4 regions of the Pectobacterium quasiaquaticum genome follow, and region 3 is predicted to be linked to each of the others. Evidence: predicted binding sites of a transcription regulator. Region 3 holds the regulator's gene; each other region holds the start of a gene.
What was found. Region 3 encodes LexA, which represses DNA repair genes until DNA is damaged. Its sites were predicted from a motif close to TNCTGTATGTACATACAGNA; they were not measured.

Region 1: the regulator LexA is predicted to act here: its motif matches at 5,115-5,134, upstream of uvrB (excinuclease ABC subunit UvrB).
Region 2: the regulator LexA is predicted to act here: its motif matches at 2,187-2,206, upstream of IG609_RS08220 (DNA translocase FtsK 4TM domain-containing protein).
Region 4: the regulator LexA is predicted to act here: its motif matches at 5,170-5,189, upstream of uvrA (excinuclease ABC subunit UvrA).

What each region holds. Positions count from the first base shown of each region.
Region 1 covers NZ_CP065177.1:2,774,146-2,781,773, reverse strand. Annotated here, with positions in the region: gene bioA (adenosylmethionine--8-amino-7-oxononanoate transaminase) at 1-739, opposite strand, end outside; gene bioB (biotin synthase BioB) at 835-1,872, shown strand; gene bioF (8-amino-7-oxononanoate synthase) at 1,912-3,069, shown strand; gene bioC (malonyl-ACP O-methyltransferase BioC) at 3,050-3,811, shown strand; gene bioD (dethiobiotin synthase) at 3,804-4,484, shown strand; gene uvrB (excinuclease ABC subunit UvrB) at 5,244-7,256, shown strand; gene IG609_RS12745 (VOC family protein) at 7,285-7,628, shown strand, end outside.
Region 2 covers NZ_CP065177.1:1,769,766-1,777,393, forward strand. Annotated here, with positions in the region: gene trxB (thioredoxin-disulfide reductase) at 109-1,071, opposite strand; gene lrp (leucine-responsive transcriptional regulator Lrp) at 1,656-2,150, shown strand; gene IG609_RS08220 (DNA translocase FtsK 4TM domain-containing protein) at 2,265-5,744, shown strand; gene lolA (outer membrane lipoprotein periplasmic chaperone LolA) at 5,991-6,602, shown strand; gene IG609_RS08230 (replication-associated recombination protein A) at 6,610-7,628, shown strand, end outside.
Region 3 covers NZ_CP065177.1:567,086-574,713, reverse strand. Annotated here, with positions in the region: gene IG609_RS02700 (glutathione S-transferase family protein) at 1-299, shown strand, start outside; gene IG609_RS02695 (LysR family transcriptional regulator) at 380-1,276, opposite strand; gene IG609_RS02690 (pirin family protein) at 1,389-2,087, shown strand; gene zur (zinc uptake transcriptional repressor Zur) at 2,227-2,736, shown strand; gene lexA (transcriptional repressor LexA) at 2,871-3,479, opposite strand; gene IG609_RS02675 (diacylglycerol kinase) at 3,590-3,955, opposite strand; gene plsB (glycerol-3-phosphate 1-O-acyltransferase PlsB) at 4,084-6,561, shown strand; gene ubiA (4-hydroxybenzoate octaprenyltransferase) at 6,699-7,562, opposite strand; gene ubiC (chorismate lyase) at 7,597-7,628, opposite strand, start outside.
Region 4 covers NZ_CP065177.1:3,622,803-3,630,430, reverse strand. Annotated here, with positions in the region: gene IG609_RS16625 (carbohydrate ABC transporter permease) at 1-875, shown strand, start outside; gene IG609_RS16620 (carbohydrate ABC transporter permease) at 884-1,936, shown strand; gene IG609_RS16615 (LacI family DNA-binding transcriptional regulator) at 1,936-2,973, shown strand; gene IG609_RS16610 (GNAT family N-acetyltransferase) at 3,060-3,518, opposite strand; gene IG609_RS16605 (hypothetical protein) at 3,896-4,378, opposite strand; gene ssb1 (single-stranded DNA-binding protein SSB1) at 4,463-5,026, opposite strand; gene uvrA (excinuclease ABC subunit UvrA) at 5,277-7,628, shown strand, end outside.

The DNA.
Region 1 (7,628 bases), 2.2 Mb from region 3:
AGATCCCCCATTGATCGCACAGTTCCCGAACCCGACGCAGATAGGCCGGATGATAAAAGCGCATGCCGCCCGCGCCTTGTACGATGGGTTCCAGAATTACAGCCGCGACCTCATGGGCGTGCGCTGACAGCATCGACTGGAGCGGCGCGATATCCGCTTCCTGCCAGTCGTCGGCAAAATTGCCTTCGTTGATCGCAGCGCATGGCGGTGCATCGATAAACAGGTGAGTCGGCAGATAGCCCTGATACAGACTGTGCATCGAATTTTGCGGATCGCACACGGACATCGCACCGAAGGTGTCGCCGTGATAGCCATGACGCAGGGTGAGAAAGCGCTGACGGGTTTCACTGCGCGCCTGCCAATATTGCAGCGCCATTTTCATCGCCACTTCAACGGCCACTGAGCCGGAATCCGCCAGAAACACGCATTCCAGCGCATCCGGCGTAATGTCCACCAGTTGGCGGCACAGCGCCACCGCTGCCGGATGGGTGATCCCGCCAAACATCACGTGCGACATCTGGCTGAGTTGAGTCTGCACTGCCTGATTGATCGTCGGATGGTTGTAACCGTGAATCGCTGCCCACCACGATGACATACCGTCAATCAGGCGACGTCCGTCATCCAACTGAAGCTCGACGCCGCTGGCTGCGACCACTGGATAGCAGGGCAGTGGTTCGGTCATTGAGGTGTAGGGATGCCAAATGTGGCGCTGGTCAAAAGCAATGTCTTCCGGGCTCATGATGATCTTTCGTAAACCAAAATGGATTCTATTTGGTTGACAGTATATCGAGTTAATTTACACTGGCGAAACGTTTTTAGTTTGGAGATGCCGAAGTGGCTGACCGCATGTACTGGACGCTTGAGCAAGCGCAAGACTTATTTAATAAACCCTTTCTGGAACTGATGTTTGAAGCGCAGCAGATCCATCGTCAGCATTTTGATCCCCGTCAGGTGCAGGTTAGTACGCTACTGTCGATCAAAACCGGTTCCTGTCCTGAGGACTGTAAGTATTGTCCGCAAAGTTCCCGCTACCGTACCGGAATTGACACCGAACGCCTGATGCAGGTTGAGCAGGTGCTGGAGTCGGCCCGTCAGGCAAAAGCGGCAGGATCGACGCGTTTTTGTATGGGCGCCGCGTGGAAAAATCCGCACGAGCGTGACATGCCGTATCTGGAACAGATGGTGCAAGGCGTGAAAGCGATGGGGATGGAAACCTGCATGACGCTGGGGACGCTGCACAACGATCAGGCTGAGCGTCTGGCCTCTGCGGGACTGGATTTCTATAACCATAACCTCGATACCTCGCCAGAATTTTACGGCAGCATCATTACTACCCGCACCTATCAGGAGCGTCTGGATACGCTGGATAAAGTGCGCGGTGCGGGCATTAAGGTCTGCTCGGGCGGCATCGTTGGGCTGGGTGAAACCGTGCGCGATCGCGCTGGGCTGCTGGTGCAATTGGCTAACCTGCCGACGCCGCCGGAAAGTGTGCCGATCAACATGCTGGTGAAGGTGAAAGGTACGCCGCTGGCGGATAACGATGATGTCGATCCGTTTGATTTCATTCGGACTATTGCCGTTGCGCGCATCATGATGCCGGCTTCCTATGTCCGCCTGTCTGCCGGCCGCGAGCAGATGAGCGAACAAACGCAGGCAATGTGCTTTATGGCCGGTGCGAACTCCATTTTCTACGGCTGCAAACTGCTCACGACGCCAAACCCGAAAGAAGACAAGGATCTGGCGCTGTTCCTCAAACTGGGTCTGAATCCGCAGCAGACGGCGACCGAATACGGGGATAACCAACAGCAACAGCGGTTGGCGGAACAGCTGGTTAATGCCGATAGCGAGCAGTTTTATAATGCTGCGGTATAACCTCCAGCCTGCAAACCGCTGGATGAGGCGTGCTGAATCATGAGCTGGCAGCAACGCATTGACGCCGCGCTGGTACAACGCCAGCGCGATGATGCCTATCGTATACGGCGGGTGAATCAAGGCGGTAGCGGACGCTGGCTGATGCAGGGCGACCGCTGCTACCTGAATTTTTCCAGCAACGACTATCTGGGGCTGAGTCACCACCCGGAGATTGTACGCGCCTGGCAGCAGGGCGCTGAGCAATACGGTATTGGCAGCGGCGGTTCTGGGCATGTGGCGGGGTATACCGATGCCCATGCCGCGTTGGAAAGTCAGCTTGCCGACTGGCTGGGCTACCCGCGTGCGCTGCTGTTTATTTCCGGCTATGCCGCGAATCAGGCGGTGGTGGCCGCGTTGGCACAGTCAGAAGACCGTATTTTTGCCGATAAACTCAGCCATGCTTCACTGCTGGAAGCGGCCGCACAGTCACCCGCGACGCTGCGCCGTTTTAAACACAATCAGGTCGATAGCCTGCAAGTGCTGCTGGAAAAACCAACGGACGGTCAGACGCTGGTGGTGACCGAAGGCGTTTTCAGCATGGATGGCGATACCGCACCGCTGTCGGCGCTCCAGGCTCAGTGCCGAGCGCACGATGCCTGGCTGATGGTGGACGATGCGCACGGGATTGGCGTACTGGGTGATGAAGGTCGAGGGAGTTGTTGGCAACAGGGCGTTAAACCCGAACTGCTGATTGTCACGTTCGGCAAGGCGTTTGGGGTGAGCGGCGCGGCGGTCCTGTGCGCCGAACCGCTGGCCGAGTATTTCCTGCAATTCGCCCGTCATCTGATTTACAGCACCTCGATGCCTGCCGCACAGGCCTGTGCGCTGAGCGCGGCGGTCAACTGTGTCCGTCAGGGCGACGCGCGGCGCGATGCGTTACGACGCAACATCGCCCAGTTCCGCGCGGGCTTTTCCAACTCGTCCTATCAATTGATGGATTCACAGAGCGCGATTCAGCCGCTGATTGTTGGTGAGAATGTGCGGGCAATGGCACTGATGAGCCATCTGCGTGAACTGGGCGTGTGGGTCAGTGCGATGCGGCCACCAACGGTGCCTGTTGGCAGCGCACGTCTGCGCATTACGTTGACGGCGGAACACCAGCCGGAAGATATCAGTCGCTTGCTTACGGTATTACACCATGCTGACAGAAAACTATAACAAGCAGGCGATTGCGCAGGCGTTTGGGCGAGCAGCAGGGTGCTATGACCGCTTTGCCGAACTGCAACGCACCAGCGGAGAACGCCTGCTGGCGCTGATGCCGTCGCACAGCGGTTTACAGGTATTGGATGCGGGCTGCGGAACCGGGCATTTTAGCCGCCACTGGCGTCAGGCTGGTAAGAATGTGACTGCGCTGGATTTGTCGGTGGACATGCTGGCGCATGCCCGTGAGCAGCACGTTGCCGATCGTTATCTGGAAGGCGATATCGAAAACCTGCCGCTGGCGGATTGCTGTGTGGATATCAGCTACAGCAATCTGGCTGTGCAGTGGTGCGACTCGTTACCGCGTGCGCTGGCCGAGCTGTATCGGGTTACGCGGCCGGGGGGCGTGATGGCGTTTGCGACGCTGGCGGACGGTTCCTTAAGTGAATTGTCGCAGGCGTGGCAGCGTCTGGACGGCACGCAGCGGACGAATCGCTTTCTGTCGCTCTCCGCTATCGAAGCAGCCTGTCAGCCTTATCGCCATCACTTGGTTCAAGAACGTGAGGTCTGCTTTTTCCCTGATGTATTGGCGTTGATGAAATCGCTGAAGGGGATTGGTGCGACCTGGTTGCACGACGGGCGTACGCCGGGGCTATTGAGCCGGGCGCGTCTGGCGGCATTGTCTGCCCATTATCCGCAAGAACAAGGCGGCTACCCGCTTAGCTATCAACTGGTTTATGGAGTGATTTATCGTGATTGAGCGCTGGTTTGTGACGGGCACGGATACCGAAGTTGGGAAAACGGTCGCGAGTACGGCGCTGCTTCAGGCAGCGAATCAGGCAGGATACCGTACCGTAGGCTATAAACCCGTGGCGTCCGGTTGTGAAATGACGGTCGACGGCATTCGCAACAGCGATGCGCTGGCGCTTCAGGCCAATAGCAGCGTCCGGCTAGAGTATCAGGCGGTGAACCCACTGGCGTTTATGGAGCCGACGTCACCGCATATTATCAGTACGGTGGAGCAGCGGCCTATCCATCTCCCAGCGTTGTCCGCAGGCCTACGGGCATTAGAAACACAGGCGGATTGGCTGCTGGTCGAAGGCGCTGGCGGGTGGTTTACGCCGCTGTCAGAGCAGGATACGTTTGCTGACTGGGTGGTACAGGAACAGCTTCCCGTGATTTTGGTGGTCGGCATCAAGCTGGGTTGTATCAACCACGCGATGTTAACGGCCCACGCCATTCAACACGCGGGCCTGCGCCTTGGCGGCTGGATTGCGAATGACATCACGCCACCCGGAAAATGGCACCAGCCGTATCTGCACACGCTGCAACAACGCCTGCCCGCGCCGATGCTGGGTGAAATTCCTTATGTATCGGATCTTCAGCAGCATAATTTGGGGCAGTACATTGATATTACATTATTAGCGGAGTAATCATTTTAGCAAACCTTCGCCTGCATTTAATCAAGCACCGGTTTTTGTTGTTTTTTACCAGTATCTGTTTAATGTGGGTAAAATCTAATTTTTTATCTTTATCAATAGATAAAACCTTCTTGAATTTTTCTCTAATCCCCCGCTGTGCCTGACTTGTGGCATTTTTTCCCTCGGCTGTTTTTAGTCTTTTTCCGTCTAATCCTTATGCGATAAATCACAGAAAGAGTGTGAAGAAAATCCATATCAGGGGGAATCACGAATGAAGCGGGTATTTCTCTAACTCAGTGCTGATGCGGGGTTGTGGGAGTTATCCACCATTTCTGTGGATAACTATGTGAATTATGGATAGACAACACGGCCTAACCGAGAGCTGGCGCGGATTGCCGCCAGGTTGACGCTATTCTCCACGGTTTTTTTAATCTATTTATTATCATTCACTTAAGTAAAATCAAGCGTCTTGAACATCAATAATGCGTAGTTGCATAAATTAACGTCATCGGTCATCTCCGTATGTTACATTTTTACCAACTTTGGGGATAAATCATGATGATTTTATCTGGTAGATTGCAAACAGATGTGTTAGCAATTCATTGGTTGATTAATCGTCCAATCCAGCGATAATTTCCTTGATGCTGTTTTTATATCCAGTATTATTGCGGTGGCGAATTTCGTCATTGGCATTCAGAATAACGTTCCGAGCATCCACCCACGAACGTCGCATTGCGCGATGGGTAATAACGATAAGTAGCGTGCTTAACGATGAGTAAAGTATTTACACTTAATTCCGACTTTAAACCGGCAGGCGATCAGCCTGAGGCCATTCGTCGTTTAAAAGAGGGCCTGGAAGACGGGTTAGCGCACCAAACGCTGCTCGGGGTAACAGGTTCAGGTAAGACGTTCACGATCGCCAATGTGATTGCCGACCTCAATCGCCCGACAATGATGCTAGCACCCAATAAAACGTTGGCAGCCCAGTTGTATGGCGAAATGAAAGAATTCTTTCCTGACAATGCCGTCGAGTACTTTGTCTCGTACTATGACTATTATCAGCCAGAGGCCTACGTTCCAAGCTCGGATACCTTCATCGAAAAAGACGCGTCGGTTAACGAACATATCGAACAGATGCGTCTTTCTGCAACAAAAGCGCTGCTGGAGCGGCGCGATGTGATCGTCGTGGCTTCGGTATCCGCGATCTACGGTCTGGGCGATCCCGATCTCTATCTGAAAATGATGCTGCACCTGACGCAGGGCATGCTGATTGACCAGCGTGCTATTTTGCGACGCCTGGCTGAATTACAGTATGCCCGCAACGATCAGGCGTTTCAGCGTGGTACGTTCCGCGTGCGTGGTGAGGTGATCGATATTTTCCCTGCGGAATCTGACGAAATCGCGCTGCGGGTTGAACTGTTCGATGAAGAAGTAGAGCGGTTGTCGCTGTTTGACCCGCTGACGGGGCACGTCCTCCAGACGGTGCCGCGCTATACCATCTATCCGAAAACGCACTACGTTACACCGCGTGAGCGTATTTTGCAGGCGATGGAAGACATCAAGGTTGAACTGGCCGACCGTAAAAAGGTGCTGCTGGCCAATGACAAACTGGTGGAAGAGCAGCGGCTGAGTCAGCGCACGCAGTTTGATCTGGAGATGATGAACGAACTGGGTTACTGCTCCGGTATCGAAAACTACTCGCGCTACCTTTCTGGTCGCGGTCCCGGCGAGCCGCCGCCGACGCTGTTTGACTATCTGCCTGCGGACGGGCTGCTGGTCATCGATGAATCCCACGTCACCGTTCCTCAGATCGGCGGTATGTATCGCGGTGACCGCGCGCGTAAAGAGACGCTGGTTGAATACGGTTTCCGGCTGCCTTCGGCGCTGGATAACCGACCGATGAAATTTGAAGAATTTGAAGCGCTGGCTCCGCAGACGATTTACGTGTCTGCGACGCCGGGTAACTATGAATTGGAAAAATCGGGCGGTGAAGTGATTGATCAGGTGGTGCGTCCCACCGGATTGCTCGATCCCATCATCGAAGTGCGGCCTGTCGCAACACAGGTGGACGATCTGCTTTCCGAAATTCGTCTGCGTGCCGCGATTAACGAACGGGTACTTGTCACCACGCTGACCAAGCGAATGGCGGAAGACCTGACGGAGTATCTGGAAGAGCACGGCGAGCGGGTTCGTTATCTGCACTCGGATATCGATACCGTCGAGCGTGTGGAAATTATCCGTGATTTGCGCCTTGGCGAGTTCGACGTGCTGGTGGGTATCAACCTGCTGCGTGAAGGGCTGGATATGCCTGAAGTGTCGCTGGTGGCGATTCTGGATGCCGATAAAGAGGGCTTCCTGCGCTCTGAACGTTCCCTGATCCAGACAATTGGCCGTGCGGCACGTAACTTGCGCGGCAAAGCCATTCTTTACGGCGACAGGATTACGGCGTCAATGGCGAAAGCGATGGGTGAAACGGAGCGTCGCCGCGAGAAGCAGGAAGCCTACAACACCGAGCACGGCATTGTGCCGCAGGGAATCAATAAGAAGATTTCCGATATCCTGCAATTGGGCCAGTCGGCGAACAAGGGCAAAGGGCGCGGCAATCGTAAAGCAGCAGAGCCAGCAGCACGTTATGAACTGATGACGCCGAAGGCGCTGGAGCTGAAAATCCGCGAGTTGGAAAGCAAGATGTTGACGCACGCGCAGAACCTTGAATTTGAAGAGGCGGCCGCGCTACGCGATGAAGTACAAGCTCTGCGCGCACAATTTATCGCTGTATCTTAACGATGCAAGCGCTCACTGAGGATCAATGATGGATCAGACTATACCGGGTGTAGAAGTGCTGTTTGTGGCGGGTTTCGGACCGATCGTGAAATCACTTTCTGCCAGCCATGCGCTCTATGTTGATACGCTGAAGTTGCCGCTGAAGCCCGTTGCGGAAGGGAGCGACTATCTGGTGAGTGATGAGATGGAGGGCGTGAAGCATTTCGCGTTGTGGCCGCTGTCACAGGCTAGCGAGTCCTGTTTCGGGCACGGAAGTTGGCCTACGGATCTGCCTGAACCGCAAAGCTGGCTGGAGTTCGAAGTGGCTGACATGGTGGAAGCGACCAGTACGCTGAAAGCGCAAGGCTATGTGTTGCTGGTGGAAAAACGTCT
Region 2 (7,628 bases), 1.2 Mb from region 3:
ACGAAAAGGAGAGGGGAAATGGGTGAGACGATCAATTTTGTGTTGCGGAAAGTAAACCAAAAGTGAAGAAAACGGAACGGCCATTGCCGCTCCGTTATCAGCAGCGTATTACTTGTTGACTGTCAGCCCGTCAAGGTAACGTTCAGCATCTAGTGCCGCCATACAGCCAGTACCTGCGGAGGTAATGGCCTGACGGTAGATGTGATCCATGACGTCGCCTGCGGCAAAGACGCCAGGAATACTGGTCTGTGTCGCGTTGCCGTGAATACCGGACTGCACTTTGATATAACCGTTTTCCAGTTCCAGTTGATCGCCGAACACGGCCGTATTTGGGCTGTGGCCGATAGCGATAAACACGCCAGCCAGCTCCAGTTCTTCCGCTGCGTCGCTTTGCGTATCGCGGATACGGACACCGGTTACACCCATGTCATCGCCCAGCACTTCGTCCAGCGTACGGTTGGTATGCAGGATGATGTTGCCGTTTTTGACTTTGTCCATCAGGCGGTCGATCAGAATTTTCTCTGAACGGAACGTCTCGCGACGGTGGATCAAATGCACTTCCGCAGCGATGTTAGACAAATACAAAGCTTCTTCTACTGCGGTATTCCCGCCGCCAACTACAGCGACTTTCTGATTACGGTAGAAGAACCCGTCACAGGTTGCGCAGGCAGAAACTCCTTTGCCTTTAAAGGCCTCTTCTGACGGCAGACCGAGATAACGAGCCGATGCCCCCGTGGCAATGATCAGCGCGTCACAGGTGTATTCGGCGCTATCACCGAATAAACGGAAGGGACGGTTCTGTAAATCAACACGTTCAATATGATCGAAGATCACTTCAGTATTGAATTTGGTCGCGTGTGCATGCATACGCTCCATTAACAGCGGGCCAGTTAAATCATCGGCATCACCCGGCCAATTTTCTACTTCGGTCGTGGTCGTCAACTGACCGCCTTTTTCCATGCCAGTGATTAATACTGGCTGTAGATTCGCCCGTGCAGCATACACTGCGGCAGTGTAGCCAGCCGGGCCTGAACCCAGAATCAATAACTTGTGATGTTTAACGGTACCCATGCTTTCCTCATTTCATGACGGCGGATAATGTTTATATGGACGGTCTCTACGACAAACACGTCTCCTTATTACAAACAGTCTCTACCACGGACAATGCGAATGATTGTAAGGAAATTACAAGAGTAAAAAAAGTATGCAGAAAAGTTGCTGGCTATTTGTTTAATCGTTAATGGCGATGGCGACGACAAATCGCTGAAAAATCAGCCACATTCATAAGTAAAATGATTGAAGTCACCTTGACGAAGGACTCTGGCTTATCCAATCTGGCAGTTTCTTCTGATTTTCGTTGTTTTGCTTTGACAATCGGCTGTGCATTTGCGAAAACATCTGGGTAAGAGGAAATTTTTTGTATGTGAACAGTTAAAAGCTCGGCTTTTTATTCGTTTTTGCGCAGGTAGACCTTTGGGCCACGGATATGACGTGATGGTCTTCTTCGCGGGTAAGCAATACGTGGGGCGATAACGAGAAGTTAATGACTGTTGATATACAAAATAGGCAGCGTGTCTTCTTTAAGGGTAGCTCTGATACATGAGGTCTATCGGGGTAAAGCGGGTGCAGGGAAAAGTGAAGAGAGACAATAATAAATGGTAGACACTAAGAAACGGCCAGGAAAAGATCTCGATCGTATTGATCGTAACATCCTGAATGAATTGCAAAAAGATGGGCGTATTTCCAATGTCGAGCTTTCCAAACGTGTTGGGTTGTCGCCAACGCCTTGTCTGGAACGTGTACGTCGTCTGGAAAGACAGGGCTTCATTAACGGCTACACAGCGCTGCTAAACCCGCATTATCTGGATGCGTCACTGCTGGTTTTTGTTGAAATAACGCTAAACCGCGGCGCGCCTGATGTATTTGAACAGTTCAATGCTGCGGTGCAAAAACTGGAAGAAATTCAGGAATGTCATCTGGTTTCCGGTGATTTTGACTACCTGTTGAAAACGCGTGTGCCAGACATGTCCGCTTATCGTAAGCTCCTGGGTGAAACGCTGCTGCGTTTGCCGGGCGTAAATGACACTCGTACCTATGTGGTGATGGAAGAAGTGAAGCAAAGCAACCGTCTGGTCATTAAGACGCGATAAACGTGTGGGTGCAAAACCCGATAAATTCAGCTACACTCCTGTGAATTTATACAGTCCCAGCGCCGGGTTTTCTCGGCGCTTTGTCATAAACCTTACAGGCCCCTGGAGAGACTCTTGAGCCAGGAATATACAGAAGATAAAGACGTTACCCTGAAAAAGCTCAGTGGAACACGTCGTTTGCTTGAAGCGATTTTAATCGTTGTGGCACTTTTTGCGGTTTATCTTAGTGTCGCACTACTCAGTTTCAGCCCCTCCGACCCCAGTTGGTCACAGACTGCATGGCATGAACCGATTCACAACCTTGGTGGTGTAGCAGGTGCATGGCTGGCGGATACGCTGTTCTTCATTTTTGGTGTGCTGGCCTACGCTATTCCGCCGATTATGTTATCTCTGTGCTGGGTCGCCTTCCGCCAGCGTGATAACAACCAGACTATTGACTACTTTACCTTTTCACTTCGCCTGATTGGGACATTGGCGCTGATCCTGACCTCTTGTGGTTTGGCTGCGTTGAATATTGACGATCTCTACTATTTTGCTTCCGGTGGTGTGTTGGGAAGCCTGTTGAGCAGCTCAATGATCCCACGTTTTAACAGCATGGGCGCAACGCTGATTCTGCTGTGCGTGTGGGGGGCCGGGTTAACGCTGTTTACCGGCTGGTCATGGTTAACGATCGCTGAAAAAATTGGCGCGGGTGTCTTGGGTTGTTTGACGTTTATGTCAAACCGTTCACGCCGCGACGAGGACTACCGCGAAGAACACGATCGTGAAGAGGATGAGCGCGATGCGCTTAATCTGCGTCACGATGAGGCGTCGGGTGAGGCCGTAACACAACAGCGTGATGACGATGACGTTCTATTTTCTGCGCCTTCCGTGGCTGATGCGGCAAACGACACGATAGCAGACAATAATATAGAAGCCTCATCACCGTTAACCGATAGCGCGCCGACGGTGACACAACCGGCTCTCGCCGCTGAAACGCCGGTGGCAGGGTCCACATTGTCTGATGTGGCAGCGTCTGATTCAGCATTACCAGAATCAGTATTCTCTGGTTCATCGTCTGGCATTGTGCCGCCAGTTACTCCATCCCCGAGTGATTCGACGCCGTTGCCAAATCCACCGCTGTATTCGTTTGAAATCCCTGAAATGCCAGAGATTGCAACCTCACCTGAGCTCCATAGCAGTGCGTATGCATCTTATGGCAATAGTTATGGAGAGAGTGCTGTACCACCGATTGTCTCGGCACCTGTGATTCAACCTTTTGCTGAGCCGCTACAACCGGCACGCGATACGGATTTCAATACGAACAGCACGTTTATGCCTGCGTTCAGTGCCGATGGCGATGATAATCCGCAGATTAAACGCGGCGTAGGGCCTGAACTGCCGCGTCCTAATCCAGTACGTATTCCTACTCGCCGCGAGCTGGCGTCATATGGAATCAAACTACCGTCGCAGCGGCTGGCTGAAGAACAAGCAAGGCTGCAGGCGCAGAATGGTAGTGCAGAAACGGAATTGGCGAACGACGTGTATCAGGAAGAGACTCCGGATGACCTCGCCCAGCAGGAAGCGGCATTGCAGCAAGCGTATCTGGATCAGCAACGTCAGCGTTACGGTGATGAATACCCGTTACAGGAAGACGATGAAGACGCGCTTCTGCAAGCGCAGCTAGCCAGAGATTTCGCAGCACAGCAGCAGTCACGTTATGACGACAGTGTGTTGCAGCGCGATGAGGAAATTCCTGCTCCGATAGCACCGGCGGCGGCGGTCAGCGAGCCTGTTCAGCCAAACCCTGTTACATCGTACAGCGCTTTTTCATTCTCGCCGTTTAGCGCGGAGAATGAGCGCGAGCCTGAACCGACTACGTTCAGCGAGTCCACGTATTCACCGCCGTCTTACCGTTCTGAACCCGAGCTTCCGCCGATGCATGCTGGTGAAGATGAGGACGACGACGATGATCGCAACCCGTTGGCGTTTAGTCAGCCAATGCAGCCAGCGTCAGCGCCTGTTGAGGCCGCGAAACAGGAAAATGTGGCAACACCAACGCATCATCCTGCAATGGATGGCTTGATTCATCCGTTCCTGATGCGTAATGAACAACCGCTGCAGAAGCCGACTACGCCGCTGCCAATCTTGGATTTGTTGACGCCACCGCCGGCTAGCGAAGCGCCTGTTGATAATTTTGCACTGGAACAGACGGCGCGACTGATTGAAGCGCGGCTGGCTGATTTCCGGGTAAAAGCTGATGTGGTCGATCACTCTCCCGGGCCGGTGATCACACGGTTTGAATTGGATTTGGCTCCGGGCGTCAAAGCGGCTCGTATCTCGAATTTGTCGCGCGATTTGGCACGTTCGCTGTCGGTTGTCGCGGTGCGTATTGTTGAGGTTATCCCCGGCCGACCGTACGTCGGGCTGGAGTTGCCGAATGCACATCGCCAGACGGTTTATCTGCGAGAAGTGTTGGACTGCGATCAGTTCCGAGATAATCCATCGCCGCTGTCGATTGTGTTGGGTAAAGATATTGCGGGTGAACCTGTCGTTGCCGATTTAGCGAAAATGCCACACCTGCTGGTTGCGGGTACGACAGGGTCGGGTAAGTCGGTCGGCGTTAACGCCATGATCATCAGTATGTTGTATAAAGCCACGCCAGAAGACGTACGCTTTATCATGATTGACCCGAAAATGCTGGAACTCTCGGTGTACGAAGGTATTCCGCATTTGCTGACGGAAGTCGTGACCGACATGAAGGATGCGGCCAATGCATTACGCTGGTGTGTCGGTGAAATGGAACGCCGTTACAAGCTCATGTCAGCGCTTGGTGTACGAAATCTGGCGGGATACAACGAACGGGTGATGACGGCAAATGCAATGGGCCGTCCGATCCCCGATCCGTTCTGGAAACCGAGTGACAGTATGGATATGACGCCGCCGGTGCTGGAAAAACTGCCGTATATTGTTGTGATGGTCGATGAATTTGCTGACTTAATGATGGCGGTGGGTAAGAAAGTTGAAGAATTGATTGCCCGACTGGCACAAAAAGCGCGTGCTGCGGGGATCCACTTGGTGCTGGCGACGCAGCGTCCTTCAGTTGATGTCATCACCGGATTGATCAAAGCAAACATCCCGACGCGTATCGCGTTTACCGTTTCCAGTAAAATCGACTCACGGACTATCCTCGATCAAAGTGGCGCTGAGTCGCTATTGGGGATGGGGGATATGTTGTATATGGCGCCTAACTCCTCGATACCTGTCCGTGTTCATGGCGCTTTTGTGCGTGATGAAGAAGTTCATGCCGTCGTTCAGGACTGGAAGGCGCGTGGTCGCCCTCAATATATCGATAATATTGTTAGCGGTGGCGACGATGCTGAAGGAGGAAACCTTGGTCTTGATGGTGATGAAGAACTCGATCCGCTGTTCGATCAGGCTGTAGAGTTTGTGGTCGATAAGCGTCGGGCATCAATCTCTGGCGTACAGCGTCAGTTCAGAATCGGCTATAACCGCGCTGCGCGAATTGTTGAACAAATGGAGGCGCAGGGTATTGTCAGCGCTCCAGGACACAATGGTAACCGTGAGGTATTGGCACCGCCATCGATGGAATGAAAATGCAGTATTGATTGACGTCATCTACTAAGGGCTGCTTAAGCAGCCCTTATGCAAAGAAGCGTAAAAGCAGCAATAAGCAGATAATTCACCTATCACCGTTCGACTGGGTTCAGATAACATAGATCTATAGATAATGTAGCTCGACGAATAACACCGATCTGTAAAGAACATAGGCGCTATGTAAAGCGTCTGACCTCGATAGATGAAGGTTCGTTATATCAAGAAATTCAAAGGATTATGCGTATGAAAAAGTGGTTAGCTATCAGTTGCCTGATTGCAGGTGTTACCTCAACCGCTGTCTATGCGGATGCGGCAAAAGATTTGCAGGGTCGCCTCAATAAAGTCAGCAGTTTCCACGCCAATTTCAGCCAGAAAGTCACCAGCGCTGACGGCGCAGCGGTACAGGAAGGGGAAGGCGAACTGTGGTTGAAACGTCCTAACCTATTTAACTGGAAAACCACATCACCTGACGAAAGTGCGTTGATTTCTGATGGCAAAACGCTTTGGTTCTACAATCCGTTTGTTGAACAAGTCACGGCAACCTGGCTTAAAGATGCAACAGGCAATACGCCGTTTATTCTGATCACGCGTAACGACACCAGCGACTGGAATAAATACGATGTGCGCCAGAAAGGTGATGATTTTGAACTTACGCCGAAGTCAGCGAGCGGTAATCTGAAGCAGTTTGCGATTAATGTGACGACAAGCGGCACAATCAAACAGTTTACCGCGACGGAACAAGACGGTCAGCGGAGCACTTATGTGCTGAAAAATCAGCAAAACGGCGCTGTTGATGCCGCACAATTCACGTTCACACCGCCGAAAGGCGTCACGCTGGATGACCAGCGTCAGTGAGGCCAGAGTGAGCAATCTGTCCCTTGATTTTTCCCATAATGAATTCCAACCGCTGGCCGCGCGTATGCGGCCAGCGACGTTGGCACAGTATATCGGTCAACAGCACCTGTTAGGAGCTGGTAAGCCTCTGCCACGAGCTATTGAGGCAGGGCAGTTGCACTCAATGATTCTCTGGGGGCCGCCAGGAACGGGAAAAACCACGCTGGCAGAACTGATTGGGCATTACGGGCAGGCGGATGTTGAACGTATTTCTGCCGTGACGTCCGGCATCAAAGAAATTCGTGAAGCGATTGAGCGTGCTCGACAAAATCGCAATGCGGGGCGTCGCACTATTTTGTTTGTCGATGAAGTCCATCGTTTCAACAAAAGTCAGCAGGATGCATTTCTGCCACATATCGAAGATGGAACGATCACCTTCATTGGTGCGACAACCGAAAACCCCTCTTTCGAACTCAATTCCGCGTTGTTATCTCGCGCCCGCGTCTATTTGCTAAAAGCGCTGACGGCGGAAGATATCGAGCAGGTCTTGCAGCAGGCAATGAGCGATAGCGAGCGTGGGTACGGCGGACAGAATATTGTTCTGCCTGCCGAAACTGCGCGAATGCTGGCTGAATTGGTCAACGGCGATGCCAGACGTGCGCTGAATAGTCTGGAAATGATGGCCGACATGGCGGAAATCGGCGCGCAGGGCATGCGTGTTCTGACGCCTGCACTTCTCAACGAAATCGCTGGTGAGCGTAGTGCTCGCTTTGATAACAAAGGCGACCGCTATTACGACCTGATTTCGGCGTTGCATAAATCGGTAAGAGGCTCCTCGCCGGACGCGGCGCTTTATTGGTACGCCAGAATCATTACCGCCGGTGGCGACCCGCTGTATGTTGCCCGACGGCTGTTGGCAATTGCATCGGAGGATGTTGGCAACGCCGACCCGCGTGCGATGCAGGTGGCTATCTCCGCCTGGGATTGCTTCACTCGTATCGGCCCCGCAGAAGGGGAGCGCGCCATTGCTCAGGCGATTGTTTATCT
Region 3 (7,628 bases):
AGCAGTTAACCGAAGCCGACCTGCGGCTGTGGACGACGTTGATCCGTTTCGATCCGGTCTATCACACGCATTTTAAATGCGATAAATATCGCCTGAGCGATTATCCCAACCTGTTCGGTTTTCTGCGTGATATTTATCAAATGCCCGGCATCGCCGATACCGTCGATATGGCGCATATTCGTCACCACTACTACCGTAGCCACGGCACGATTAATCCGCATGGCGTGATTTCGCTGGGTCCAGAGCAAGATCTGAACCAGCCCCACGAGCGTGATAAGACGTTTGTCGATTTATACTAGGTTTTGGCCGATTTTCGCTAAGCAGGAGTGAAATAGTGCGGCAAGGTGTGGAGAACACCTTGCCGCAAAATGCGCGGAATTTAAGGTTGGTTCAATAGTTTCGGAATCTCACGCAGGAACCAAGATTTCGCCTCGCCCATGCTGTCTCGCCGCCACGCCATAATAATCTGGCTTTCCATCTGATGCTCCGGTCCAATCACCAGCAAACGCCCTTCGGCAATATCTTGCGCAATCATCTGATACGGCATGGTCGCGACGCCCAATCCCGCCAACAGCGCACGCCGTTTATCATCCAGCGAACTCACCGTCAGACGTTGTTGTTTATCCAACAACTGCACGGTCAGTACCGGGCGTTCACGCGCGGTATCCGCCATCGCAATCCCACGGTATTTCACTCGGGTTGCATCCGAGAGCGGTTCAGGCTCCTGATGAATCGGATGATCTGGGCTGGCGACATAAACGTTATTCATTGTGTACAGCTTGCGGGTATTCATTTCAGAAGACGCACGAAAATGCATGTCCGGCGCAATCACAATATCGGCGCGCCCTTGCTCAAGACGCTCCCATGCCCCAGCCAGCACTTCCGTCAGAATCGATACCTGCGTATTGGCTTTAAGTGCCAGTTTATCGATTAATGGGAAAATTCGCTGAGTCGGGATCAGCGCCTCCGTCACAATCGTCAGGTGCGTTTCCCAACCGCGTGACAGCGCCTCTGCGTCCGTCGTGAGCTTATCCGCGGCCTCCAACAGGATACGACCACGTTCCAGCAGCATCCGCCCAACATTCGTGAATTTAGTACGATGTCCAGAACGATCGAACAACACTACATCTAACTCTTCTTCCAGTTTCTGCATGGTATAGCTCAGCGCAGAAGGCACCCTACCCAGTTCGTCTGCTGCAGCGGCAAAGCTGCCACGACGATCGATCGCATCCATCACCCTCAACGCTTCCAGCGTCAGTGCTCGTTCTCTCGCCATCTTCGTACTCATTCAGGAATTTTGAATATACCCACCAGATTAACTAGCTAACAATCCAACGTCCACACAATTACTATCAGTTCAATAAATAATTCTCTGGGGGATAAAAATTATGATCACACGAAGAGCAGCAGGTCAATGCGGCCAGGCCGACTATGGCTGGTTGCAGGCGCGCTATACCTTTTCTTTTGGTCACTATTTTGACCCACAGCTGCTGGGCTACGCGTCTCTGCGCGTGCTCAATCAGGAAGTATTGGCTCCAGGGGCATCATTTCAGCCGCGAACCTATCCACGGGTTGATATTCTGAATATTATTCTTCAGGGCGAAGCGGAATACCGCGACAGCAACGGCTGCCACATTCAGGCCAAAGCCGGAGATGTGCTGCTGCTCGCCACGCAGCCGAATGTCAGCTATAGCGAACATAATATCAACGCCAACAAACCGCTGACGCGGCTGCAATTATGGCTGAATGCTTGCCAAACGCGAGAAAACAGCCCGTTGCAGCGCATGGGGCTGAGTTCAGTAAATTATACGCTGCTTGCCTCACCGGAAGGTGAGCACAATAGCCTGCAACTGCGCCAGCAGGTTTGGGTTCATCATGTCGATCTCCAGCAGAATGAGCAAAGCACAATCGCGCTACAGGGAAATCAGGCGTATCTCCAACTGATTCACGGTTCAATGGCGGTAAAAGGCAGCCAGAACAGTGAAACACTGCACTGCGGCGACGGAGCCTTCATTAAGGAAGAAACGGCGTTGACGCTACAGGCAGAGTCGCCTTTGCGGGCGCTGCTCATCGATCTGGTCGTGTAGCGCTTCTGTCCGTTGTTTTTTGCAGAGAGTTGTTTTTACAGGAAGTGGTTTTCGCAGGAAAACGCCGCCAGTTCGGCGTTTTTATTCAGTCGTGGTAAGATATCCGTCTTGTTCCTCAATGCGTCAGGGTGATATGACAATGGATTCAACCCAACAGGACAAACTTCTTGCCCAGGCTGAACAGATTTGTCAGCAGCGCGCTGTGCGTCTCACGCCACAGCGGTTAGAGGTTTTACGCCTTATGGCACAGCAGTCGGGTGCTATCAGCGCTTATGACCTGCTGGATCTGCTGCGCGTTTCCGAACCTCAGGCGAAACCGCCGACTGTCTATCGCGCGCTGGATTTTCTGCTGGAACAAGGCTTCATTCATCGCGTCGAATCAAACAACAGCTACGTGCTGTGTCACCATATCGAAGACCACAGCCATACATCTGCCCTTTTCATCTGCGACCGCTGTGGGCAAGTCACGGAACGTCAAACCGAAGGTGTGGAAGAAACGCTGCGTAGTCTGGCACAGCAGTCGGGATTTACGCTGCGTCATAGCGTAGTGGAAGCGCATGGGTTGTGCGGAAGCTGCCAGGAAGTCGCATTATGCAAACAGACGGACCATTGCGATCACGACCATACCGTTCCGATTAAAAAACGATAGTATCCATTGATGGAATCTCCTTCGTGACAGGACGTTGTATACAAAGAAAACGATAGCCCAAAAGCTATCGTTTTCTTTGAGAAGCACGAACGAATTCAGAAAAAACTCGGGCATCTCCTATTACTGTGGAACGGTTAGCTCCAGTCGCTGTTACGAATCACGCCAACCGCCAAGCCTTCTATCGAAAAGCTTTGCTGACGTAGATCGACAACAATCGGGGCAAACTCTTCATTTTCAGCGAGGAGGTGTACCGTATTGCCCTGCTTTTTCAAGCGCTTCACCGTCACTTCATCGTCAATACGCGCGACGACAATCTGGCCGTTGCGCACATCTTCTGTTTTATGCACAGCCAGTAAATCGCCATCCATAATACCGATATTTTTCATCGACATGCCGCTCACCCGCAGCAAAAAGTCAGCGCTGGGTTTGAACATCGCAGGATCAACCTGATAGCGGCATTCGATATGTTCCTGTGCCAGCAGCGGTTCACCTGCGGCCACGCGACCAACCAGAGGAATACCCGTCTCTTCTTCCATCAATAGACGAATACCACGAGACGCGCCCGAAACAATTTCAATCACACCTTTACGCGCCAGCGCTTTCAGATGTTCTTCAGCCGCATTAGGAGAGCGAAACCCCAGTTGTTGAGCAATTTCCGCACGCGTTGGCGGCATTCCGGTTTGCGCAATATGATCGCGGATCAGGTCATAAACCTGCTGCTGCCTTGCTGTTAATACTTTCATTCCGCCCCCTGGTTGTTTATACAGTTTTGCTGTGAGTATATACAGGTAAGCCACAATTGGAAATGAAGATATCGGCAAAGCCCCTGACTTTTACTCATTTATGCGTGCCGTCAGGCAAAATGTTGCCAGAGGATGCAGCCCCACACGACAGCAGCTAACAAGATGGCAACAAAGACAGCCGCCGAGCCAATATCTTTCGCCCGACCGGATAATTCGTGGTGCTCGAGACCAATGCGATCGACCACGGCTTCAATGGCGCTATTGGCCAGCTCAAACAGCATAATCAGTACCACAGACCCGATCAGTAGCAATTTCTCGACCAGCGTAATCGGTAGTAAACACGCGATAATGACGCCGACAAGGGTCAGTATCGTTTCCTGACGAAATGCCGCCTCATGCTGCCACGCCTGCTTCAGCCCCTTAAAGGAATAACCGGTCGCCTTAATAATCCGGGTCATCCCCGTTGCTTTATTCATTTATCCTCCATTTTTAGACTCTAAATAATTCGCATTTTAACGCGCTTACGTTGTCTCATCACCACAGATCTCCGGCGCAGTTTCTGGTATCCTTGCGGCGCATTGCTAACAAGAGGCTCCATGTTGTTATGTCAGGTTGGCGTAAAATTTACTATAAATTATTGAATCTCCCACTGAAACTGCTGGTGAAGAGCAAAGTTGTTCCCGCAGATCCGGTGGTCGAGCTGGGGTTAGATCCCTCACGTCCTATACTCTATGTTCTGCCTTATAACTCTCAGGCGGATCTCTTGACGCTACGAGCGAAATGCCTGGCATTGGGGCTACCCGATCCCTCGCAGCCGTTCGAATTCGATGGCGTCGAACTGCCTAGCCACGTCTTTATCAATGACGGGCCGCGCGTCTTCCGCTATTACGTTCCCAAACAGAAATCCGTCAAGCTGTTCCACGACTATCTGGATTTGCATCGTGCCAATCCAGATTTAGACGTACAGATGGTGCCGGTTTCTGTGATGTTTGGACGTTCTCCGGGTCGGGAAGGTCACGCTCAGGCCGCACCACACCTGCGCTTGCTCAACGGTATCGAGAAATTCTTCGCCGTCCTGTGGCTAGGCCGCGACAGCTTTGTCCGCTTCTCCAGCCCGGTATCACTACGCTATATGGCGACCGAGCATGGTACTGACAAAACCATAGCCCACAAACTGGCGCGTGTCGCACGTATGCACTTCTCCCGCCAACGCTTGGCGGCAGTTGGGCCGCGCTTGCCAGTGCGTCAGGAACTGTTTAACAAGTTGCTGGATTCCAAAGCGATCAAGAAAGCCGTAGACGATGAGGCGCGCAGTAAGAAGATTTCTACTGAAAAAGCGCAGCAGAATGCAATTGCGTTGATGGAAGAAATCGCTGCTGACTTCTCCTATGAGGCCGTGCGTCTGTCGGATCGCGTATTAAGCTGGACGTGGAACCGTCTTTATCAAGGGATTAACGTCCATAACGCCGAACGCGTTCGCCAACTGGCGCAGGATGGTCACGGCATTGTCTATGTGCCCTGCCACCGCAGCCACATGGATTATCTGCTGCTGTCCTACGTCCTGTACCATCAAGGCTTAGTGCCGCCGCACATCGCCGCTGGCATCAACCTTAATTTCTGGCCAGCGGGGCCGATCTTCCGCCGTCTTGGCGCGTTCTTTATTCGCCGTACCTTCAAAGGCAACAAGCTGTATTCCACGATTTTCCGTGAATATCTGGGTGAGCTGTTTGCCCGAGGTTATTCGGTTGAATACTTCATGGAAGGCGGACGTTCACGCACGGGCCGTCTGTTAGAGCCGAAAACCGGTACGCTGGCCATGACCATTCAGGCCATGCTCAGAGGCGGCACGCGCCCCATCACGCTGGTACCGATTTATGTCGGCTACGAGCATGTAATGGAAGTCGGCACCTATGCGAAAGAGCTGCGCGGGGCGGTGAAGGAAAAAGAAGGCTTTATGCAGATGGTGCGAGGTTTGCGCAAACTGCGTAATTTGGGTCAGGGTTATGTGAACTTCGGCGAACCCCTCCCGCTGACAACCTATCTGAATCAGCATGTTCCGCAATGGCGTGACGCGATCGATCCCATCGAAGCACAGCGTCCGAGTTGGCTAACGCCGACGGTGCAGGATATCTCTATGGATATCATGGTGCGCATCAACAATTCTGCGGCAGCAAACGCGATGAACCTGTGCTCTACGGCCTTATTAGCCTCGCGCCAGCGTTCACTCACGCGCGAACAAATGCACGAGCAGTTGGATTGCTATCTGCAACTGCTACGTCAGGTGCCTTACCACAAAGATATTACGGTGCCCAAAAAGACAGCGGATGAACTGCTGGAACACGCGTTGGGCATGAACAAATTTGAAGTAGAGAAGGATAGCATTGGCGATATCATCATTCTGCCGCGCGAGCAGGCGGTACTGATGACGTACTATCGCAATAACATCCAGCATCTTTTGGTCTTGCCGTCACTGATCGCCAGCATCGTCATCCATCATCGCCGGATTACGCTTGCCGATGTCGTGCGACAGATCACGCTGGTCTATCCGCTGCTGCAAGCCGAGCTGTTCCTGCACTATTCCAAAGAACAATTGCCAAGCGTGCTGGAAACGTTGGCTAACGAACTGATTCGACAAGAGCTGCTGTGTAGCCGTGACGGTCAATTAGCTATCAATCCGCCACGCATCCGTACGCTGCAACTGCTGTCAGCAGGCGTGCGTGAAACGCTGCAACGTTATGCGATTACGCTGTCCTTACTGTGCGCGAATCCAGAAATTAACCGTGGAACGCTGGAGAAAGAAAGCCGGAACATGGCACAGCGTCTGTCCGTTTTGCACGGCATCAACGCGCCGGAATTCTTTGATAAAGCAGTGTTCTCAACGCTGGTCGCGACCTTACGTACGGAAGGGTATATCACCGACAGTAAGGAAACAGCGCAAGGCGATATCCTGGAAATTTACAGCATCCTCGGTGATCTGATCACCCCAGAAGTTCGGTTGACTATCGAAAGCGCCAGCTCATCTGCTGAAATGGAAGCCAATAGTCAGGCAGTAGAAAAAGTGGAAGAGACAAAGCAGGCGTAGCCAGACAGTAACGGGAAAATGGCGGATAACACGCCGCCATAAAGCCGTAAATGCGTTTGGCATAACAAACATCTCTGAGCATTCCACCATAAAAAAAGCAGCGAGAAATCGCTGCTTTTTGTCTTTGACGGTTTGCGCTACAGACCAAACAGCACGCCAATAAATATTGCCATACCTGCGTATTTATTATTGTGAAAGGCTTTGAAACAGGCATCACGCTCGCGCCCAGCGGTCAGGATTTGCTGATAAACAAACATCCCCGCAGCCACCAGCAGCGAAATAGTGTATGGCGTTCCTAATCCGGTGGTGATGCCCAAAGCCAGTAGCAACGCCAGCATACTAAACTGCAGCAACCCGATGATGATATTGTCAAAACGACCAAATAGGATCGCGGTGGATTTCACGCCGATCTTCAGATCGTCATCACGATCCACCATCGCATATTGGGTATCGTAGGCGACAGTCCAGCAAATATACGCTAAAAACATCATCCAGCAGCTCGCCGGCAGGCTTTCACTCACCGCGGCATACGCCATCGGGATCGACCAGCCAAACGCCGCACCCAGCACAAACTGAGGAAGATGGCTGACCCGTTTCATAAACGGGTAAACCCACGCCAGAATCAGCCCCGCAACGGACAGCCAGATCGTCATCTTATTCAGCGTCAGCACCAAGCCAAACGCCAGCAAGACCAGTACGACAAACAGCACTTTGGCCGCTCGCTCACTCACCTCACCGCTGGGCAAGGGGCGAGAAGCGGTGCGTTTTACATGGCCGTCAAAATGGCGATCGGCATAATCATTGATGACGCAGCCCGCCGCACGCATCAAGAAAACGCCAGCGACAAAAACAAGCAGCGTCCACGGTGCAGGCGCTCCCCCACCCGCCAGCCACAGCGCCCATAGCGTTGGCCACAGGAGCAACAGAGAACCTATCGGTTTATCAATCCGCATCAAGCGGCAATAAGCCAGCCATTTCCCTGCTGTAACACTTCTTTCCAAGGATTTATCTCCCCAAATTACCTGCCAACCTTCATCACCGGCTGAAATAAATCGGTGATTCCGGTA
Region 4 (7,628 bases), 1.4 Mb from region 3:
CGCCGAATATGCTGCTGTTCGCCGTTTTTGTCTTCATTCCTATTCTGCTGTCGGTGTGCTACGCCTTTACTGGCGGCACCAATATCCTGCTGTGGGAACGCCCTTACGTTGGCGTGGATAACTTTTCCACGCTGTTGAGTTGCGGCAACTACGCCGAGCCATCCACCTGTGAACAGGATCTGTTCTGGACCGGCGTCTACAACACCGTGTCGTTCACCTTTTTCAATGTGCTCTGCACGCTGCTGGTGGCGCTGGTGACGGCGCTGATCCTCAACCGCAAGATTATCGCCCGTGGCTTTTTCCGCGCCATGTTCTTCTATCCGGTGCTGTTGTCGCCGGTGGTCGTTGGTCTGATCTGGCAATGGTTCCTTAATCGCAACGGCCTGCTGAATCTGGTGCTGTCATCGCTGGGTGGGCAGCCGATTACCTTCCTGCTCGACCCGACGCTATCGCGTTTCTGGGTGGTGTTTGTTTCTGTCTGGTTTCACGTCGGGTTTTATACCCTGATCCTGCTGGCCGGATTGCAGGCGATCCCGCGTGATATCTATGAAGCGGCGGCGGTGGACGGCACCTCGCGCTGGCGTGGTTTCTATCGCCTGACGCTGCCGCTGCTGGCACCGAACATTCTGGTGGTGGTGATTCTGCTGACCATCCACAGCGTGCAGATCTTCGATGAAGCCTGGGTGCTCACCAACGGCGGCGGCCCCGGCACGGCCAACAGCTTTATCGTGCAGTACATCTACCAGACGGCTTTTTCGTCAAACGCGTCACTCTACGGGCTGGCTTCGGCTGCCTCGGTGTTGATGGGCGTGGTGTTGATGATCCTGACGGCGTTGCAGTTCCTGCTGACGCGTCGGCTGGAAGGGAAAAAATAACGGGAGCCATGATGAAAATAATCGCATTTCTCACCCGTACCCGTCATCCGGGGCGCATTCACATCACGGATATCATGAGCTGGGTCTGGCTGGTGGTAGGTACGTTGCTGGTGATGATTCCGGTGATGTGGGCGGCGATGTCGTCGTTCAAAACGCCTGCGGAGATCAACCGTTTTCCGCCCAGTTTTCTGCCACAGGCGGCGGATACCATCACGTTGCCTGAGTACCCGAAACCGCTGGAGTTGTGGCAGGTTAAGCAGGACGACGGCGAAGCGAAAACCATGGCGCTGGTCAGGCGCATCGGCCTGATCGCGCAGATGGTGAACCCAACTGCGCCCAGTGAGGTGGTGCGTGTATCGACGAAAGATCTGGTGCCGATGAAGGCCTTGCATCTGGAGACGGAGAACTACACGACGCCGATAACGAAGTTCCACTTTGCCACCTACCTGAAGAACACCGTATTCGTGACGGTGATCGCGACGCTGCTGACCCTGTTGCTCAGTTCGATGGCGGCGTTTGCACTGTCGAAATACGAGTTTCGCGGGCGCGGTACGGTGCTGACGCTGTTTCTCTCCACCATGATGATTCCGCTGTCGGTGGTGATGGTGCCGACGTTCCTAGTGGTGATTGGCCTGAACATGGGCGATAACCTGTGGGGCGTGATTATCCCTACGGTAGCGACGCCGACCGGCGTATTCCTGCTGCGGCAATACATGCTGACGATCCCCGATGAGCTGATCGAAGCGGCGCGTATCGATGCCGCCAGCGAGTTCCGTATTTACTGGAAGATCATTCTGCCGTTAACCGCCCCCGCGCTGGCGGTGCTGGCGATCTTCTCGGTGATCTGGCGCTGGAATGATTTCCTCTGGCCGCTTATCGTCCTCTCCAGCCAGGAGAACTTTACGCTACAAATCGGGCTGAATGCGTTTCAGGGGCAGTTCTCGGTGCAGTGGCACTATATACTGGCGATGACGATGCTCTCGCTTCTGCCGGTGACGGCGGTGTTCGTCTTCCTGCAAAAATACATCACGACGGGGATTGCCAACACGGGGATGAAATAATGGCGACACTCAAGGATATTGCCGACCGCGCCGGGGTTTCCATCAGCACGGTTTCCCGTGCGCTGAACGGGACGGCACCGATCAGCGCCAAAGTCAGGCAGCACATTATGGCGATTGCCACCGAGCAGGGTTATCCGCTGCATAAAGTGGGCAAAGCGGCCATCGCGCAGACGGAGCCGCTGCGCCACATTCTGCTGGCGACGCCGCGCAATCTGATGCTGGAGAGTGAGTACAATCTGGTGTCGCTGACGCTGATCAACGCCCTAAAAACGCTCTGCCTGCAACGTAATATCCAGTTGCGTCCGTTTCTGGGGGAGCACGACACCATTAACGAACAACAGTTGTTGCGTGAGCTTCAGGGCGGAAAAGAGAGCGGCATTCTGATTGTGAATGACGATCACCCGACGCTGCTGAACGCCGTTGCGGAAAGCGGGATTCCGGCGGTGCTGATCAACGGTGAAGATCCCTCAATGCGCCTGAGCAGCGTCACGCCCGCCAACCACTACGCGGCGGCGGCGGGCGTGCGTTACCTGATCGAACAAGGGCATACGCGGATCCTGCATCTGACCTGGACGTCGCGCATGACGATCAAACAGCGCGAGCGCGGCTATAGAGATGCGCTCATGCAGGCGGGCATTGCGGTGGATGAGGATTTGATCCTCTCGCTGCCGGATTTCCATCCGCGTACCGCGCGTGATGCACTGCTGCGCTGGCTGACGGCTAACCCCGACAGGCTGGGCGTCACCGCGATTTTCTGCGCCGCGGATAATCAGGCTATCGGTGTGATCGACGCGCTGTATCAGCATGGGCTACGAGTGCCGGAGGATATTTCCGTCATGGGCATGGACGACATTCTGCCGTTCGACATGCTACCCGTTTCGCTCACCACGGTGCATCTGCCGTTTGAGACCATCGCCCGCGCGGCGCTACAACTGCTGGCACAGCAAATGACGCCTGCACAGGCGCTGGGTATTGCCCAGCGCACCGAGCTAGCCGGACAGGTGGTGGTCAGAGAATCGGTGCGGCGGGTAGGGTAGGCGGGCGTTATTTACAGGGAAGTTTCATCCCGCATAAGCACTATAGTTTCTGCATAAATACTATTTTTTATGCATAAATACGATAGTTAAAGCGGCATTCTATATTCTATAACACCGGGTTTTTCCGCGATCCAATCATAAAGTCGCTGGGCGGTTTTATTGGTTTCCTGAGTATGCCAATACAGCCGATCGCAGCTTTTTTCCTGTGCCTGTTCTCTCACGTATTCAATCAGTTTTTTGCCAACGTTTTTACCGCGAGCGGTGGGGGTAACAAACAGATCCTCTAAATAACAATAAGAGTTTACTCCCCATGTTGAATCGTGAAAAACAAAGTGTACGAAACCAATAATGTGCGACCCTTCCCGCGCCACGGCGCAATACACGGGAATCTCGGCTTTAAAAAAACGATCCCAGGTGACTTCCGTGACCTCATCGGAAAGCTGCACCTTATAGAATTCCTGATAACGCTTCCAATAGGGCAGCCACTGCTCGTGATCTTCTGGCTCAACGGAATTAACAATAATTTCTTGGTCTCTATTCATCATCTTACTCTCATATTATCGTGGATAAGTGCTGGCAATCAGGCTGATATGTACCGGAATAAAATAGCAATCAAATAGATGGATATGCCCCTCCACTTATTGAGAGATAACCAGACCAATTCGTTTAAATTCCCACGGTCTGAGCCTGAACAGGCCGTGGGTTTTGCCGTAGTGTTAGCGGGCTGTTATGGTCATATCCCACGTTTGGTCTCCGGTGCGCCAAGTGAAAATGAATGCAAACGGCTTTATGGCGGCAGGTTATTTCGCAGAATGGAGGACGGCTATGTGGTGTTTATCCATACGGCGGATTGTCGTACAGGTAGCCTGTGCAGCGGGCGGAATAAATTTTAAATAAAGAAAATGTAATGGGTGTTATTACATTATTTCATGCCAAAATTAAGTGGTGGTAATTCACCATGTGATTCCATATAGTTTTTGATAAGTTTGTACTCTAATGATTTCGGTTCATCAAGTGTGGAGAAATAAAAGTCGATAACAATCTCATCTTGATGTTTATGGTGGGAAAGAAAATACATAATCCTGATATTCGTTTTTTGTGTTCTTAGACTAAGTTTTTCATATAAATCAACATCAGGAGTGGTCATATCTGATTGATGATTGTAGTTCTTGAAACGTTTTCTGAAACTATCGGTAGTGCAACCTATCTTTAATATAGGGCTGGTTCCTATTAATCGAGGGATCGGATGCTGTTGATATCGGATAACGTAGGCACCAATTTCTTCAGGGAAACCAGAAATATCAATTTTTTTCCTCTCTCGGGTTTGCGAAGAATATCCATTGCTATTTTCAATCAGAATTAGCGGTAGTGTCAGTGTTGGCACATGGTCAATATTTTTGTTCATGGTGTTACGAGCTTTCCATGCAAAATGGCCTGGATATTCAGGCCATTAAATAAATATATTAGTAATTATTCTAACTAACGCAAATTAGAACGGAATGTCGTCGTCGAAATCCATTGGCGGTTCGTTGCTTTGTGCTGGGGAATTATTTTGTGAGGAAGATGAGTTCTGGGCCGGACGCTGTTGAGACTGCGCGCCGCCGCTGAACTGGTTGCCGCCCTGCGGCTGCTGAGGTTGACCCCAACCGCCTTGTTGCTGACTGCCACCTGCATTGCCACCGCCTGCTGGTGCGCCGCCGCCCTGGCGTCCACCCAGCATCTGCATGGTGCCGCCGACGTTAACGACGACTTCGGTGGTGTAGCGCTCTACGCCAGCCTGATCGGCCCATTTACGGGTTTGCAGTGCGCCTTCGATGTAAACCTGAGAGCCTTTGCGCAGGTATTCGCCCGCGACTTCTGCCAGTTTGCCGAACAGCACGACACGGTGCCATTCGGTCTTCTCTTTCTGCTCACCGGTTTGCTTGTCACGCCAGCTTTCCGACGTAGCCAGCGTGATGTTGGCAACTGCACCACCATTCGGCATATAGCGGACTTCTGGGTCTTGACCCAGATTCCCGACAAGAATCACTTTATTAACGCCTCTGCTGGCCATGCTCGTCTCCTGATGAATCGGTAGATTTATTTTCTAAGTCTAAACGATCAATCTTACCATGTGGAAAACTCTCTGTCATACCTGCGAAATGGCTTCAGAAATGAAAGTAAAATTTGCAGCGTTTGCAAGGTAAACGGGTTTAATACTGGATATTCATTCAGCCTTGTTTGTGCCATAATTGCTCGTTTCGTACCGGTTCTCTCTCTTCGAGAGGCGATGACAAACCGTTTTTATTCCGGGAAGTGTGTGAATGGATAAGATCGAAGTTCGTGGTGCTCGTACCCATAATCTCAAGAATATCAACCTGATAATCCCTCGTGACAAGCTGATCGTAATCACCGGTTTGTCGGGGTCGGGTAAGTCATCGCTGGCGTTTGACACGCTGTATGCCGAAGGGCAGCGGCGCTATGTGGAATCCCTCTCCGCCTATGCCCGTCAGTTTTTGTCGCTGATGGAAAAACCGGACGTCGATCATATAGAAGGGCTGTCGCCCGCCATCTCTATCGAACAGAAATCCACCTCGCATAACCCGCGTTCCACGGTCGGGACGATTACCGAAATTCATGACTACCTGCGCTTGCTGTTTGCTCGCGTGGGTGAACCGCGCTGCCCCGATCACGATGTGCCTCTGGATGCGCAGACGGTCAGCCAGATGGTGGACAACGTGCTGGCGCAGCCGGAAGGCAAGCGCCTGATGCTGCTGGCACCGATTGTGAAAGATCGCAAAGGCGAACACAGCAAGACGCTGGAAAACCTGGCCTCGCAGGGCTATATCCGCGCCCGTATCGACGGCGAAGTGTGCGATCTGTCCGATCCGCCGAAGCTAGAATTACAGAAAAAGCACACCATCGAAGTTGTCGTTGACCGGTTTAAAGTGCGCGAAGATTTGGCGCAGCGGCTGGCAGAGTCGTTTGAAACCGCGCTGGATCTGTCCGGCGGTAGCGTGGTGGTCGCGGATATGGACGATCCGACGCAGCCTGAACTGCTGTTCTCGGCGAACTTTGCCTGTCCGGTGTGTGGCTACAGCATGCACGAACTGGAACCGCGTATGTTCTCGTTCAACAATCCGGCGGGCGCGTGCCCAAGCTGTGATGGTCTGGGTGTGCAGCAATTCTTCGATCCGTCCCGCGTGGTGCAAAATGCCGAGCTGTCGCTGGCGGGTGGTGCGATTCGCGGCTGGGATCGCCGTAACTTCTACTATTTCCAGATGCTGCGCTCACTGGCGGAGCATTACAAATTTGACGTCGATGCCCCATTTGAAAGCCTGAGTGCCGCGGTGCAGAAAGTGATTCTGTACGGCTCCGGTAAAGAGAACGTCGAATTCAAATATATCAACGATCGCGGCGACACCTCGGTGCGTCGTCATCCGTTTGAAGGCGTGCTGCACAACATGGAGCGCCGCTATAAAGAGACGGAATCCACAGCGGTGCGCGAAGAGCTGGCGAAATTCATCAGCAACCGCTCCTGTGCCAGCTGCGGCGGAACGCGCCTGCGTGAAGAAGCGCGTAACGTGTTCGTTGAACAGACGACATTGCCGCAGATTTCCGATATGAGCATCGGCCATGCGATGACGTTTTTCCAAAATATGAAGCTCAGTGGGCAACGCGCCCAAATCGCCGAGAAGGTGCTGAAAGAGATTGGCGATCGGCTGAAGTTTCTGGTGAACGTCGGGCTGAACTATTTATCGCTCTCTCGTTCGGCAGAAACGCTGTCCGGCGGCGAGGCGCAGCGTATTCGTCTGGCGAGCCAGATTGGTGCCGGGCTGGTTGGCGTCATGTACGTGCTGGATGAACCCTCTATCGGCCTGCATCAGCGTGACAACGAGCGCCTGCTGGAAACCCTGATTCACCTGCGTAATCTGGGTAATACCGTCATTGTGGTGGAACATGATGAAGATGCGATTCGTGCTGCCGACCATGTGATTGATATCGGCCCCGGTGCGGGCGTGCACGGCGGCCAGATTGTCGCAGAAGGCACGATGGAAGAGATCATGGCGGTGCCGGATTCCCTGACGGGGCAGTTCCTTAGCGGTAAACGCAAGATCGAAATCCCGAAACAGCGCGTGCCTGCGGATCCCACTAAAGTGCTGAAGCTGATTGGCGCCAAGGGCAATAACCTGAAAGACGTCACGTTGACGCTGCCGGTTGGACTGTTTACCTGCATCACTGGCGTGTCGGGATCGGGCAAATCCACCCTCATCAACGATACGTTATTCCCGCTGGCGCAGCGTCAGTTGAACGGCGCGACGCTGGCGGAACCTGCCGCTCACCGTGAAATTCAGGGACTGGAGCATTTCGATAAGGTGATCGATATCGATCAAAGCCCGATTGGCCGTACGCCGCGCTCCAATCCGGCAACCTATACCGGTATTTTCACGCCGATTCGTGAGCTGTTTGCCGGCGTGCCGGAAGCGCGTACCCGTGGTTACAACCCCGGCCGTTTCAGCTTTAACGTGCGCGGTGGACGCTGTGAAGCCTGTCAGGGCGACGGCGTGATTAAGGTCGAAATGCACTTCCTGCCGGATGTTTATGTGCCGTGCGACCAGTGCAAAGGCAAGCGCTATAACCGCGAAACGCTGGAAATTCAATACAAAGGCAAAGGC